DNA from 2 places in the Candidatus Allofournierella merdipullorum genome. Region 1 is predicted to be linked to the other one. Evidence: predicted binding sites of a transcription regulator. Region 1 holds the regulator's gene; the other holds the start of a gene.

Region 1 (6,274 bases):
ACTCTGATTCGCGGCCAGAAACTGCCCATTTTCTCCGGCTCCGGCATGAAGCACAACGAGCTGGCGGTGCAGATCGTCAAGCAGGCGGACGTCTCCGACGGCGAGGATTTCGCCATCGTGTTCGCCGCCATGGGCGTGAAGAACGACGTTGCCGACTACTTTAAAAAGAGCTTTGAAGCCGCCAACGTCATGGACCGGGTGGTCATGCTGCTGAACCTGGCCAACGACCCCATCGTCGAGCGTATCATCACCCCCCGTGCGGCGCTGACCATCGCCGAGTACCTGGCCTTCGACCTGGGCAAGAACATCTTGGTCATCCTAACCGATATGACCAGCTATTGCGAGGCTCTGCGTGAGTTCTCCTCCTCCAAGGGCGAGATCCCCGGCCGTAAGGGCTACCCCGGCTACCTCTACTCCGACCTGGCGTCGCTGTACGAGCGCGCCGGCATCATCGAGGGCCGCAAGGGCTCTGTGACCCAGATCCCCATCCTCACCATGCCCGGCGACGACATCACCCATCCCATCCCCGACCTGACCGGCTACATCACCGAGGGCCAGATCGTTCTGGACCGCGGCATGGATGCCACCGGCGTTTATCCGCCGGTGAGTGTGCTGCCCAGCCTGTCCCGTCTGATGAAGGACGGCATCGGCGCCGGCTATACCCGTGAGGACCACAACCCCCTGGCCAACCAGCTTTTCGCCACCTATGCCCGCGTGCAGGACGCCAAGGCTCTGGCCAGCGTTATCGGCGAGGAAGAGCTGTCCGCCAGCGACAAGCGGGTCATGGAGTTTGGCCGCGCCTTCGAGCAGAAGTTCGTGGGCCAGGGCAACACCAACCGCACCATCGAGGAAACGCTGGATCTGGGCTGGGAGCTGCTTTCCATGCTGCCTCGCGAGGAGCTGGACCGTGTGGACCAGGTCATGCTGGACCACTACTACAAGCCCAATGCCGTCCATCAGGATCTCGGCACGATCCTCAAAAAGTGACCCTTAACAGAGAGGAGGCTGCCGTATGGCACAGGTTTTCCCTACAAAATCGAACCTGATGGCGCAAAAGCGCAGCCTTGCGCTCGCCAGCCAGGGCTATGACCTGATGGACCGCAAACGGAACATCCTCGTGCGGGAAATGATGCAGCTGATTGACCGGGCGGCGGTCATCCAGGACGAGATCGCCACCGCCTATTCCTCAGCCTACAAGGCGTTGCAGCGCGCCAACATCACCTTGGGCGTTGTGGGCGAATTTGCAAAGACGGTGCCCGTAGAGACCGGCCTCAAGCTGGACTACCGCAGCGTCATGGGCGTGGAGCTCCCCATCGTGAAGATGGAGGAGAGCGCCCCCGGCCTTTACTACGGCCTGGATTCCACCAACAGCCAGTTGGATGACGTGTATCTGAAATTCTGCGAGGTCAAACGCCTCACCGTGGAACTTGCCGAGGTAGAGAGCAGCGTCTATCGCCTGGCTGTGGCCATCCAGAAGACCCAGAAGCGCGCCAACGCCCTGAACAACATCATGATCCCCCAGTTCACCGCCACCATTAAGTACATCACCGAGGTGCTGGAGGAAAAGGAACGGGAGGATTTCTCCCGCCTGAAGGTCATCAAAAAGCAGCGGGACGGCTGAACCACTGCTGCAAACCTGTAAAGTAAAGCCCCTTTGCGGAATCTCCGCAAAGGGGCTTTTGTTTTGCTGTTATGTTACAGGGTGAAACCCAGCCTGCGCCGGGCAGGCCAGGAAAAGTCGCGCCACTGGCCTCCGGAGCCGTCGTCTTTGCCCATCAAAAGGGCAGTGGCTGCATCGGAAAGGTAACCAAGATATCCCGCGGCCGGGCTGTTGCAAAGCAGCTTCCACATCAGTCCGCCAAAAAGGTAGGACTGGGCAAATTCCCGTCAACCGCCCAGATCCTGCGTGGCCCGCTGCGCCAAGTCCCACAGGATGCCCCGGGCTTCTTCGGGGGTGATCCAGCCCAAATAGCTCCCCCAGCGGGCCAGCATGGCGGCGCGGCCCACATCCCAGCCGGTCATAAAAGCGGGGGAGTACTGCTGCTTATAGTGCTGAGCAAACTCCCACGCACGGACAACGTCTTCACGCTCATCCGAATCCTCTTCACCGGTCATCAGTTCTTCCGGCGATTCTGCCTCGCAATAGAAACGGTATCGCTCGGTGTATCCGCCCTGACTTAAGTAACGGATTGTCTCAAGAAGAGCGCCCCGTCCGTCGATGCCCCAGGAGCGGCGGACCAGCGAGAGAACCTGCTGCTCCAGTACAGGCACATGCTCTTCCACGTCCAGCCCATCCAGGCTGTGGTCATTGAGAGTGGACACGATGCCTGAGAGCAAGATGCCAAACTGGCCCCAGAGTGCCGTATCTCTGCCGTATTCCGCAGATGCAGGCTCGGGCAGGGTTTCGAGCCGGGCCATGGTTTCGTCCAGCAGGGTGTAGAGAACATCGTTGTCCTCGTTCTCGCTGTCAAGGCCGAATCCTTCACACTCGGCTTCCAGGGAAAGCGTCTCCAGAGCGGCGGCCAGCACGCCCATGTCCTCGCCAAACAGCTGGTTCATCACAGCTTCGGTGCTGGCGGAAGCAGCTTCTGCCACCCGCTGTTCCATCATCTGCTGCAGCTGTTCCTGATTGGCCGCCATCTGGGCCATGGTCTGGGTGTCAAACAACTGTCCAAGAATCTCCACCTGCCGTTGTGCGTTGGCTGCCTGCTGCTCTGCCTCACGGTCGGCGCTGTCCTGCGGCGGGGCGGGGGACTTAGGGGAAGAAGAGGCGGCCAGCTCTTCGCTTTTTTCCTCCATCTCATGCAGGCTTGCGGTTGCTCGCGCCTGCGCAGCCTTTGCACGGTTCATGATCTCATTGATGTCCATCGTCATTCTCCTTTTCATCTGGCAAGGTGTGCCAGACCGGCGGCTGCTCATGGCGAAACAACAGGCGCTTTGCCCGCCCCAGCAAAAACTCCACGAAATGGAACCAGAGCTGGCCGAAAATTGTTACCGCTGTGAGCAGGAGCAGTATCCAGAAAAGATCGTTCCAGGACATCGGCGCCTCACTTTTTTGTAAATCGATTCATGAAGAAATCGGTGAAGGCTGCCAGTTCTTCATCCTGAGAGACGTAAACATACAGACTCTCATCCTCCAGCCAGTCGTAGGCGTTGATGGCAATGTAGCCCCGCTTATCCGGGTAAATGACAAACGCGTCGGTGGGGTACTTGTTCCGATAGGCCTTCAAAATTTCGGCGCGGCGGTAATAGGTGGGCTCGCCGCAGCCGGATAGATCCGGCACAGTGGGAACGACCACGATGGTCTCCTGAGCCTCGTTCCAGCCCACGATGAGATTGCCGATTTTCGTCTTGCTGCCGTGAACAAATCCGTAGTTAAAGCGGCTCACGTCCTCGGTATAGCCAAAAATCAAGCGGTATTCGCTGCCGCCTTCCACCACATGGTCAAACAGCGCCCGCATTTTTTTGGCGTTGGCTGCGCTTTTTTCCATGTCGATCTCCGGCCCCTTGAAAAGCTTGCTGAAAATGCCCATGTCAAAACCCTCCTGAGTATTTATTATCTCTCCGCCATACGACGGGGAAAACATACATAAAGATAAAAATGATATTTTGTATTTATTGCGGGTAAGTGAATGGCCCGTTTGGAAATACCGCCGCAAAGAGGCCAAACGGGCCGAATGTTATTGACTTTGCGTGTCCTGGCTGCGAAGAGAAGCAAGCCAGTCCACAATGGCGTTGATCTGCACATCAATGGTCGCATCCGCGGCTTCGGGCACAAGCAGGGGAAGGCTGCCGGGAATGGCACGCTGTATCACCATAATCGCCAGGCACAGGTTGGTGAAAAGGCTGATTCGGTCTGGCTCAGGTCGCACACCAAAAACTTGCAGCAGCTGCCCAAACAGCCTTTGCTGCTTTTCACGGAAAGATTGGTAGCTTTCGGGGGAGAGGCGACGGAAAATCTTCTGCTGCTCCTCGACGGTCAACACCGCGATGCCATTTTGCTCGCCGTAACAGCAGGCGTGGAGAAATCGGGTGACGGCCTGCCACCAGTCCAGTTCGGGGGTGCGCAGCAGCTGCCGTGCAAACTCAACGATCCGAGGCTGTTGGAGATAGAGCATTTCCACCACCAGATCTTCCTTGGTGGGGAAGAAGGAGTAGAAAAAGGAGCGGGAGATACCCACTTTCTGATAAATTTGCTCCACAGTGGTGTGCTGGATGCCTTGCTTCGTCATCAAATCAAGGCCAACAGCTACCAGGTCTTTTCGGATCTGGCTCCGCTGCGCTTCAGAATACGCGACCCGCGGCATACAGTCACCTCACAAATAAAAACACGTTTAATGAATTTGTTTTTATTATAGCATGGTGGCAGTGAAAGCACAAGTAAAAGAAAGAGTGCCGGAAGCGGTACTTCCGGCACTCTTAAAGCAGAGCAGTATATAAAAGATATTCAGACGCGAACCCTTGGGTGACGCTGATAGAACTTTTCACGCTCGGCAAAATAACATTGGGCGCAGAGACTCTGATATTCCACGTTGTTTTCCTGATCGATGGCCACCTGGTCACCCTCGAACACGAACTCGCCGTTCACCTTGCGTCCATTGCAGGTGGCCTTGCGGCCACAGGTGCAGATGGTTTTCATCTCCTCAATGGCGTGAGCCAGCTCCAGAAGGCGGGTAGAGCCGGGAAAGCCCTGCATGGAAAAATCGGTGCGCAGACCGTAGGCAATCACGGGAATGTTCAGCTTTACGGTGACCATGAAGAGCTGTTCCGCCTGCTGCGGGGTGAAGAACTGGCTCTCATCGGTGAGCACACAGGCCAGGGGCTTGTCGCCGCGGGCGGCTTCCTTTTGCACCAGCTCGAACACGTCCATATCCGGGGTGACGGCCTTGTCCACGGGACGGCTGACGCCCAGGCGGCTCAGCAGGCACTCTCCGCCTTTCGTGTCGATGCTGGGCTTCAGGATGAACACCCGCATGCCCCGCTCTTCGTAGTTGAAAGCCACCTGCATCAAAGCGGTGCTTTTACCGCTGTTCATCGCGCCGTAGCGGAAATAAAGTTTTGCCATAAAAGAGTGACGCTCGCTTTCCGTTTTATTTGTTGCGCAGCCGATAGCCCAGGCTCATCAGGCTGTCGCCCAGATGGGCGTTCTCCACTGTGACACCGGGGTAGGGCACAGAAAGATCATAGTGGCTGAAATTCCAGAAGCCCTTGAGACCCAGTTCCACCAGCCGGCCGGAAACTTCTTTTGCGCTTTCCCGGGGCAGGCACAGCACCGCGACGGTGGGGTGGTTCGCTTTGCAGAACTCCTCCAGCTCGTCAATGTGATGGATGGGTACGCCGTCCAAATCATGGCCCACCAGTTCCTGGCGAACGTCGAAAACGGCCAGCAGATTGTAGCCGTTGGTGTCGGTGGTCAAAAAGCGGGACACCGCGGTGCCCAGACGGCCGGCGCCCAGCAGAATGGTGGGCAGTTTTTCACCATGACCGAACAGAAGCTGGCCGATCTCTTTCTCCAGAACTTCCACGTTGTAGCCGATGCCCTGCTGGCCAAAGCCGCCAAAGCAGTTGAAGTCCTGACGCACCTGGCTGGCGGTGGTGCCCATCATGCGTGCCAGTTCGCTGGAAGAAATGGTCGCCACACCGGATTTGTGAAGCTGCGCGATATAGCGGTAATACTTCGGCAGCCGTTTGATGACCGGCAGAGAGACCTTGCCCTGAGAGTTGTTCATTCGTTTCACCATCTTTTGTCAGATTCTTCAAGCGAGGCTTGCAAAAATGCAAAGCAGCAGCAGGCCGCTCATGCTCCCCGATCCGGCTGTGCTGCGGACCACAGACCGGGGCAAAGCGCCTGAAAACAAGACGCCCTTTATATAGTATAATCCTTGAATCGGCTTTGTCAAACCTTATACAAAGTTTTTGGGCAGTCATCGGTTTTTTGTATAATAGCGCCCCCGGGGTGGGAACACTTTCAAAGACGACTGAAAAGGGGGAAAGAATCCGATGGAACCGAACGACAACAGGCAGCCTCCCACCGACGCGCAGGTGGAACAGGAAAAACTGGAACAGGAGTATATGATGGATACCGGTTCGGTGATCCGCACCAAAGGCCGCCACGCCATTCATTGCCTGACGGTGGTGGGTCTGATCGAGGGGCATGTCAGCGCGGACCAGAGCCAGAAGGTGACCAAATATGAGCATGTGATCCCGCAGCTGGTGGCGATTGAAGAGGACCCGGACATTGAGGCGCTGCTGGTGATTTTGAACACGGTGGGCG
Region 2 (6,274 bases), on a different contig from region 1:
GCACATGATCGGGAAGATGATCTTCTCGGTCTTGGAAACAGTGCGCAGCTGCTTCATCACGATGCTGCGCTCCTTTTTGGTGGTGAGCGCCTTCATGATGGGCGGCTGAATGACCGGCACCAGCGCCATGTAGCTGTAGGCAGCCACGGCGATGGAGCCCAGCAGGCCCGCCGCCAGAATACTGGTCACGTAGATAGCCGTGGGGCCGTCCGCGCCGCCGATGATGGCGATGGCCGCCGCCTCGGGGCCGGTGAACGGATCGATGGGCGCAAAGCCCAGCAGCTCCGCCAGGAAGTTGTAGGGAATATGCACGAACTTCGCCATGAAGTAGGTGGCGAAGATGCCCAGCTGGGCCGCCGCACCCAGAAGCAGGCTCTTGGGGTTGGAGATCAGGGGGCCGAAGTCGGTCATGGTGCCGATGCCCAGGAAGATCAGCGGCGGATAGATGCCCAGCTTGACGCCGAGATACAGCATATCGGCCAGACCGCCGTTGTGCAGGATCTCACTGAACATGGGGTAAAGGCTGGGGTCCGCCCCTTCGGGCGCGATGAAATATTGCATGTGGATGATGCCGCTGCCGGGCAGGTTGGCCATCAGCATGCCGAACGCGATGGGAAGAAGCAGCAGAGGCTCGAATTCCTTCACAATGGCGAGATACAGCAGCAGGCAGGCCACCACGATCATGAGCAGATAGCGCCAGTCCTCGGCGATGCCCATAAAGCCGGAGTTTTCCCAGATGCTGACAAGGGTATCAAAAAAAGCACTCATGGTTCCACCCCTCCCTTAAAACGGTTCCGTGCCGCTCTTGACGCCGGCGGCGCCCCAGCTGCTGCGGCCCGCGCGCTTGACTGCGCGAAGCGTATACTTGCCGCCGCTGGCCGCCGCGACAGCAGCCGCGATCACCGCAACGATCTCTTCACTGATGCCCTCTTCCACAACAGGCGGGGCCTCCATGGGTTCCTGCAGCTGCACCGGCTGCGGCTGGCTTTTTACCGCCGCCTCCGAGGCCGCTTTCTGTTTTTTGGCATTCAGTGCGTCGAACAGCTTGCCTTGCAGATTAATGATCAGAGTAAGCAGGATCAGCACCAGAAAAACCAGGGAAATACCGGTCCCCGCGACTACGAGAACCGACGGTTCCGCCGTTTGCGCAGCACCCGCCGCAAGCAGAACTGCATTCATTGGATGGCCCCCTTTTCCAAAAGCTCAATTTTCGTCTTTTACATTATACAGAAAACCGCCCCCCGTTTCAAGGTCAGAAACCGGGTTTTGTTAAAATAATAGCATTTGTACAAATTTCAAAAGCAAAAAGGAACGCCCGGCTGCAAAGCACGTTTCTGCAGCCGGGCGTTTGATTTATCTGTGACCCAAACGGGGCGTGGCGTCCACGAAACCGCTCTCCAACTGGTCGCCGATCTCAAGGCACCGTGCAGTGCCCAGGGCCACACAGTTGATGGGATCGTCCGCGACCCGCACCTTCACCTTGAGCTGCTGGGCGAGGTATTCGTCCAGACCTTTCAGCATGGCGCCGCCGCCGGTGAGCACAACACCCGCGGAATAGATATCGCCTGCCAGCTCCGGCGGGGTACGCTCCAGCACCTGGTGTGCCGCAACAGCGATCTGTTCCGCCAGAGGCATGATCGCCTCATACAAATCTTCCGTGGTGACGGTGAGGCGCTGGGGCAGCCCGGTGAGCAGGCTGCGTCCCTTCACCTCCAGCTCGGCGGTAAAATCGCAGGGGCGGCAGCAGGCAACCTGCTTTTTCAGCTCCTCCGCCGTGCGCAGGCCGATGGCCACGTTGAATTTGAGGCGGGCGTATTTCTGGATCTCGTCGTCAAAGGTATTGCCCGCGATCTTCACGCTGGTGGACTTCACCTTGCCGCCCAGACTGATGACCGCGATGTCGGTGGTGCCGCCGCCGATGTCCACCACCATGTGGCCTTCCGGCTTGAGGATGTCGATGCCGCAACCCAGCGCGGCGGCGATGGGCTCGTCAATGAGGAACACCTGCCGGGCGCCGGCGGCCACCACGGCCTCCACCACGGCGTCACTCTCGATGCCGGTGATGGCGGCGGGCACGCAAACTGCCACCCGGGGCTTGATGAGTTTGGAATCGTAGACCTTGTTCACGAAGCGGCAGATCAGCTCCTTCGTGAGGGTGTGGTTGGAGATCACGCCGTCCTTCAGCGGACGTGTGGCAAGGATATAGTTGGGGGTACGCCCCACCATGGCCAGCGCATCGTCGCCCACCGCCAGGACCTGGTCCTTGCGGGTGTCCACTGCCACCACGCTGGGCTGGTTCAAAATCACGCCTTTGCCTTCCATGGCAATGATGATGGTCGTGGTGCCGAGGTCGATGCCGATATCATACTGCGCCATAACTCACACTTCGCTTTCTTTTGTGATACGCCTATTATATAAGAACGACAAATACCCGTTCCTGTTTTCCTTATTATCGTTCGGTGTTGGCTGCTGTCACAGCGAACACTTCCAGCGCGCCGGCTTTCATCAGTGCTGCGGCGCAACAGCTGACGGTGGCGCCGGTGGTGATCACATCATCCACCAGCAGGATGCGCCTGCCTTCCACAAGGCGGGCGTCCCGGACCTGAAACCCCCCGCTGAGGTTTTGCAGGCGCTGGGCGGCGCTCAGTCCCTTTTGGGTATGGGTGGCACGGCACTTGCGCAGCGCGTGCGGCTGCAGCGGTGCGTTCAGAGCCTGTGCCAGAGGCCGCGCCAGCAGTTCCGGCGGGTTGTATCCCCGGGCATGGCCGGAAGCCGGCACCGGCACCACCAGATCAAAGCGGGCCAGCGGCGGCGCGCCATTAAAAATTATTATACCATGCCGGACAACGTAATTACAACCGAAAACCGCCCGCGCCATCTCCGCGCCCAAGGTCTCACCGTAGCAGGCGCGGCCTCCGTTTTTGAACCGGAGGATCGCCCGGCGCACACAGCCGTCGTAGCGCCAGACCGCGGCTGCTCCCGATACATCCCGCAGGATGTGCTCGCTGGCAGGCAGCCGTGGAATTGTCCGCCGCAGTCTGGCAAGCTCGGCAGCACAGTCCGGGCAGTCCGGCAGCCAGCCCAGCACCCGGTCGCAAAACGGGCAGCGGCGGGGATAGGCCAGCGCCGCCGCCACACGAAAGATCCGAGTCGGCCTCACAGCGCGGCCCCCTCGTTCAACAGAGAGCACAGGCAGCTGTAACGCATGTTCTGGCGCACATTCTCCACCATGGCACCCAGCACCGGCATCCCACCGGTGAGAACGCAAAGCTTCTTTGCTCGGGTGACTCCGGTATACAACAGATTCCGGTAGCACAGCTGCCGGGGCACGTCGCTCACCGGCATGACCACCGCCGTGAATTCCGTGCCCTGGCTTTTGTGGACGGTGATGGCATAGGCAATTTCCAGTTCGGGGATGGTGTCCGGCCCGTAGGTCAGTTTTCGGTCCTCCATCTGCACCAGCAGGGTGCGCTGCTGGGCATCCACCTGAAGGATAACGCCCATATCGCCGTTGAAAGCGCCCACGCCGGATTCGCCGCCGTCCCGCTCATAAGGAATGAGGTAATCGTTGCGCACCTGCATCACCTTATCCCCCTGGCGGAACAGCCGGCCGCCCAGTTCCAGTTCGGCCTTGTCCCTTGCTGGGGGATTGAGCAGCTGCTGCAGCCGGGGATTCAGCGCGGCGGTGCCCACCGGCCCCTTTTTGGTGGGGCAGAGCACCTGGATGTCCCGCACCGGGTCAAAGCCGTAGCTTGCGGGCAGGCGCCGGCTCACCAGATCGCATACCAGCTGCTGGCACTCCATGCCGCCGGCGGGCAGAAAGAAGAAATCACTGTCCCGCCCGCCCCTCTGAGGAAGCTGGCCGTGGACGATGCGGTGGGCGTTCTCCACGATGAGGCTCTGGGCGGACTGGCGGAAGATGTGTTCCAAACGCACGGTGGGCACCACGCCGCTCTGGATGACCTCGCCCAGAACGTTGCCCGGCCCCACGCTGGGCAGCTGGTCGGCGTCGCCCACCATGATGATGCGGCAGCCGTGGCGCAGCGCCGCCAGCAGGCTCTGGAACAGCTTCACGTCCACCATGCTCATCTCGTCCAGCACCACCACGTCGCACTTGAGCAGGTTCTTTTCGTTGTGGATAAAGCGCAAAAGACGACTCTGGGGGTCGTAGTCCACCTCCAGCAGGCGGTGAATGGTCTGGGCCTTCTGCCCCGTCAGCTCCGACATGCGCTTGGCAGCGCGCCCCGTGGGCGCGCAGAGAGCCACCCGCTGGCCGCTGCTCTGCAGCAGCGAGAGGATGGCGTTCACGGTAGTGGTCTTGCCGGTGCCCGGCCCGCCGGTGAGCACCATCACACTGCTGCCCATGGCCGTGCGGATGGCCAGACGCTGTTCCGGCGCATAGGCAAAGCCCTGCGCCCGTTCCAAAATCTCGATGCTGCGGTCCACGTCCGGCGGCAGCGGCACCGGGTGGCGGCTGAGTTCCCACAGCCGGGCCGCGATGTCTGTCTCGGCGCTCAAAAGGTCCGGCAGGCAGATAAACTCCCCGTCGGGCCGGGTATAGCTTTTTACTTCCCCCTCGTCCAGCTGGCGGTCCAGTTCCGATTCCACCTGCTCCGGCTCCACTCCCAGAAAGCGGGCGGTGGCCTCCACCAGCTTTTCCCGAGGCAGGCAGGTGTGGCCGTTGCCGGCGTTGTGGCGCAGGGCGTAGAGCAGCCCGGCCCACACTCGCAGCGAACCCGCCGGGTCCAGCTGCAGTTCGGCGGCGATGGCGTCCACCTGGCGGAAGGTCATGTGCAGCGGCTCGCCGCACAGGATATAGGGATTGCGGTTGATCTCCTCCACCGTCTGCGGGCCAAAATGGCGGTAGGCCTCCACCGCCCGGACGGGCGAAACGCCGAAGCGGGACAGGTAAGCCACCGCCTCCCGCACGCCGAACATCCGTTTGAATTCGGTGGAGATGGCTTTCGCCTTTTCGGGGGTGATGCCCCGCAGTTCGGTGAGGCGCAGAGGGTCGTTGGCGATCACTTCCAGACAGTCGGCCCCGAAGCGCTCCACGATCTTTTTCGCGGTGGCGGGCCCGATGTAGGGCAGCGCCCCGCTGGAGAGATAGGCCAGTGTCGCCGCCAGGTCCTGGGGCATGCTCGCTTCGCAGCTTTCCGCTTTGAACTGCGGGCCGTGGGCGGGATGGGTCTCGAACCGGCCGTAAAGGGTAACGCTCTCCCCCGCGTTCACCTCGCCAACGGTGCCTGTGACCACGTGCAGCTCGCCGCCGGCGTTGACCTCGAACACCGCGTATCCGGTGTCGCGGTTCTCAAAGATCACATGCTCCACAACGCCTTCCATGCGCAGAAGTTCCTCGCCGCGGTCTGTCTCCATGGCACAAGCGCCCCCTTCCCTTTTGGCAGTTACAGCTATTATATCGCTTTTACGAGCTGATGGGAAGTGGCTCAGCCCGCCGGGCGGGTCAGGGCGTACTCCTCGCCGAACATCAGGTCGTACTGCAGCAGCCAGTGGTTCTGGAACCACTGTTCCTGTTCCTCGGTGAGGTCGGCGTCGGTGGCCGTGCCGTCGGGCAGGATGGTCACGCCCAGCGTGCGGCTGCGGTAAGCGGAGAGCTGATTTGCCAGATAGCGGAACATGGGCGGCTCTTCCAGGCCGTAGAGCTCCATCAGCACAGGGCTGATCTGATAGGCGGCCACGGTGCCCAGGTCCACCTTGCCGTCCCAATAGTTGCTCCAGATGAGCAGCGGCATCTGGTGGAGCTCGGGGCTCTCACTGTCCGCCCCGGAGGCGTAGCCGGTGGCGGTGTAGACTTCATAGCCGCTGCCGATGGGGTTGTAGTGGTCGCCCCAGAACACTAGGATGGTGGGCTCGTCCACCTGGCTGAAGTAGTCGGTGAGGGTGCCCAGCATGGCGTCCGCCTCCCGCACGCCGGTGGCGAAGTCCTGCAATGGGCCGAGGGTGCTCTCACTGATGCCCTCCGGCGCCTCCAGGATGCCCACAAGCTCCTCCTCGGGGTAGTTGTTCTTGTTGTAGCTGGTGTGGTTCTGCATGGTGACGGCGTGCATGAACAGGGGCTTGTCCTTGTCCCGTTCCTCGTATTCCTGAATGATGCGCCGGGCCATTTCCGCGTCGGTCACAAGGCCGCCGGACCACTCGGTATCCCGCTTTCTTTCGGGATTTTCAAAATCCTCCAGCGAGATGAACTCGTCAAAGCCGAGGTTCGGATAGGCGGTGTTGCGGCTCCAGAACTTGGCATAATAGCAATGGACGG

What was found. Region 1 encodes Rex, which represses fermentation and respiration genes when NADH is low (regulators of the CRP and FNR family bind a similar motif). Its sites were predicted from a motif close to ATTGTTAANNNNTTAACAAT; they were not measured.
Region 2: a site for Rex is predicted at 1,266-1,285, ahead of ACMNAY_RS06380 (OadG family transporter subunit). Genes of this name have one in related genera too.

The regions. Positions count from the first base shown of each region.
Region 1 is NZ_DBFNWJ010000026.1:44,345-50,618, forward strand. Features, by position in the region: gene ACMNAY_RS04590 (V-type ATP synthase subunit B) at 1-987, shown strand, start outside; gene ACMNAY_RS04595 (V-type ATP synthase subunit D) at 1,013-1,621, shown strand; gene ACMNAY_RS04600 (DUF1266 domain-containing protein) at 1,888-2,868, opposite strand; gene ACMNAY_RS04605 (hypothetical protein) at 2,855-3,040, opposite strand; gene ACMNAY_RS04610 (hypothetical protein) at 3,048-3,533, opposite strand; gene ACMNAY_RS04615 (TetR/AcrR family transcriptional regulator) at 3,681-4,307, opposite strand; gene ACMNAY_RS04620 (thymidine kinase) at 4,448-5,065, opposite strand; gene ACMNAY_RS04625 (redox-sensing transcriptional repressor Rex) at 5,091-5,729, opposite strand; gene ACMNAY_RS04630 (ClpP family protease) at 6,001-6,274, shown strand, end outside.
Region 2 is NZ_DBFNWJ010000036.1:78,617-84,890, reverse strand. Features, by position in the region: gene ACMNAY_RS06385 (sodium ion-translocating decarboxylase subunit beta) at 1-768, opposite strand, end outside; gene ACMNAY_RS06380 (OadG family transporter subunit) at 784-1,179, opposite strand; gene ACMNAY_RS06375 (rod shape-determining protein) at 1,354-2,376, opposite strand; gene ACMNAY_RS06370 (ComF family protein) at 2,450-3,160, opposite strand; gene ACMNAY_RS06365 (ATP-dependent RecD-like DNA helicase) at 3,157-5,376, opposite strand; gene ACMNAY_RS06360 (LTA synthase family protein) at 5,448-6,274, opposite strand, start outside.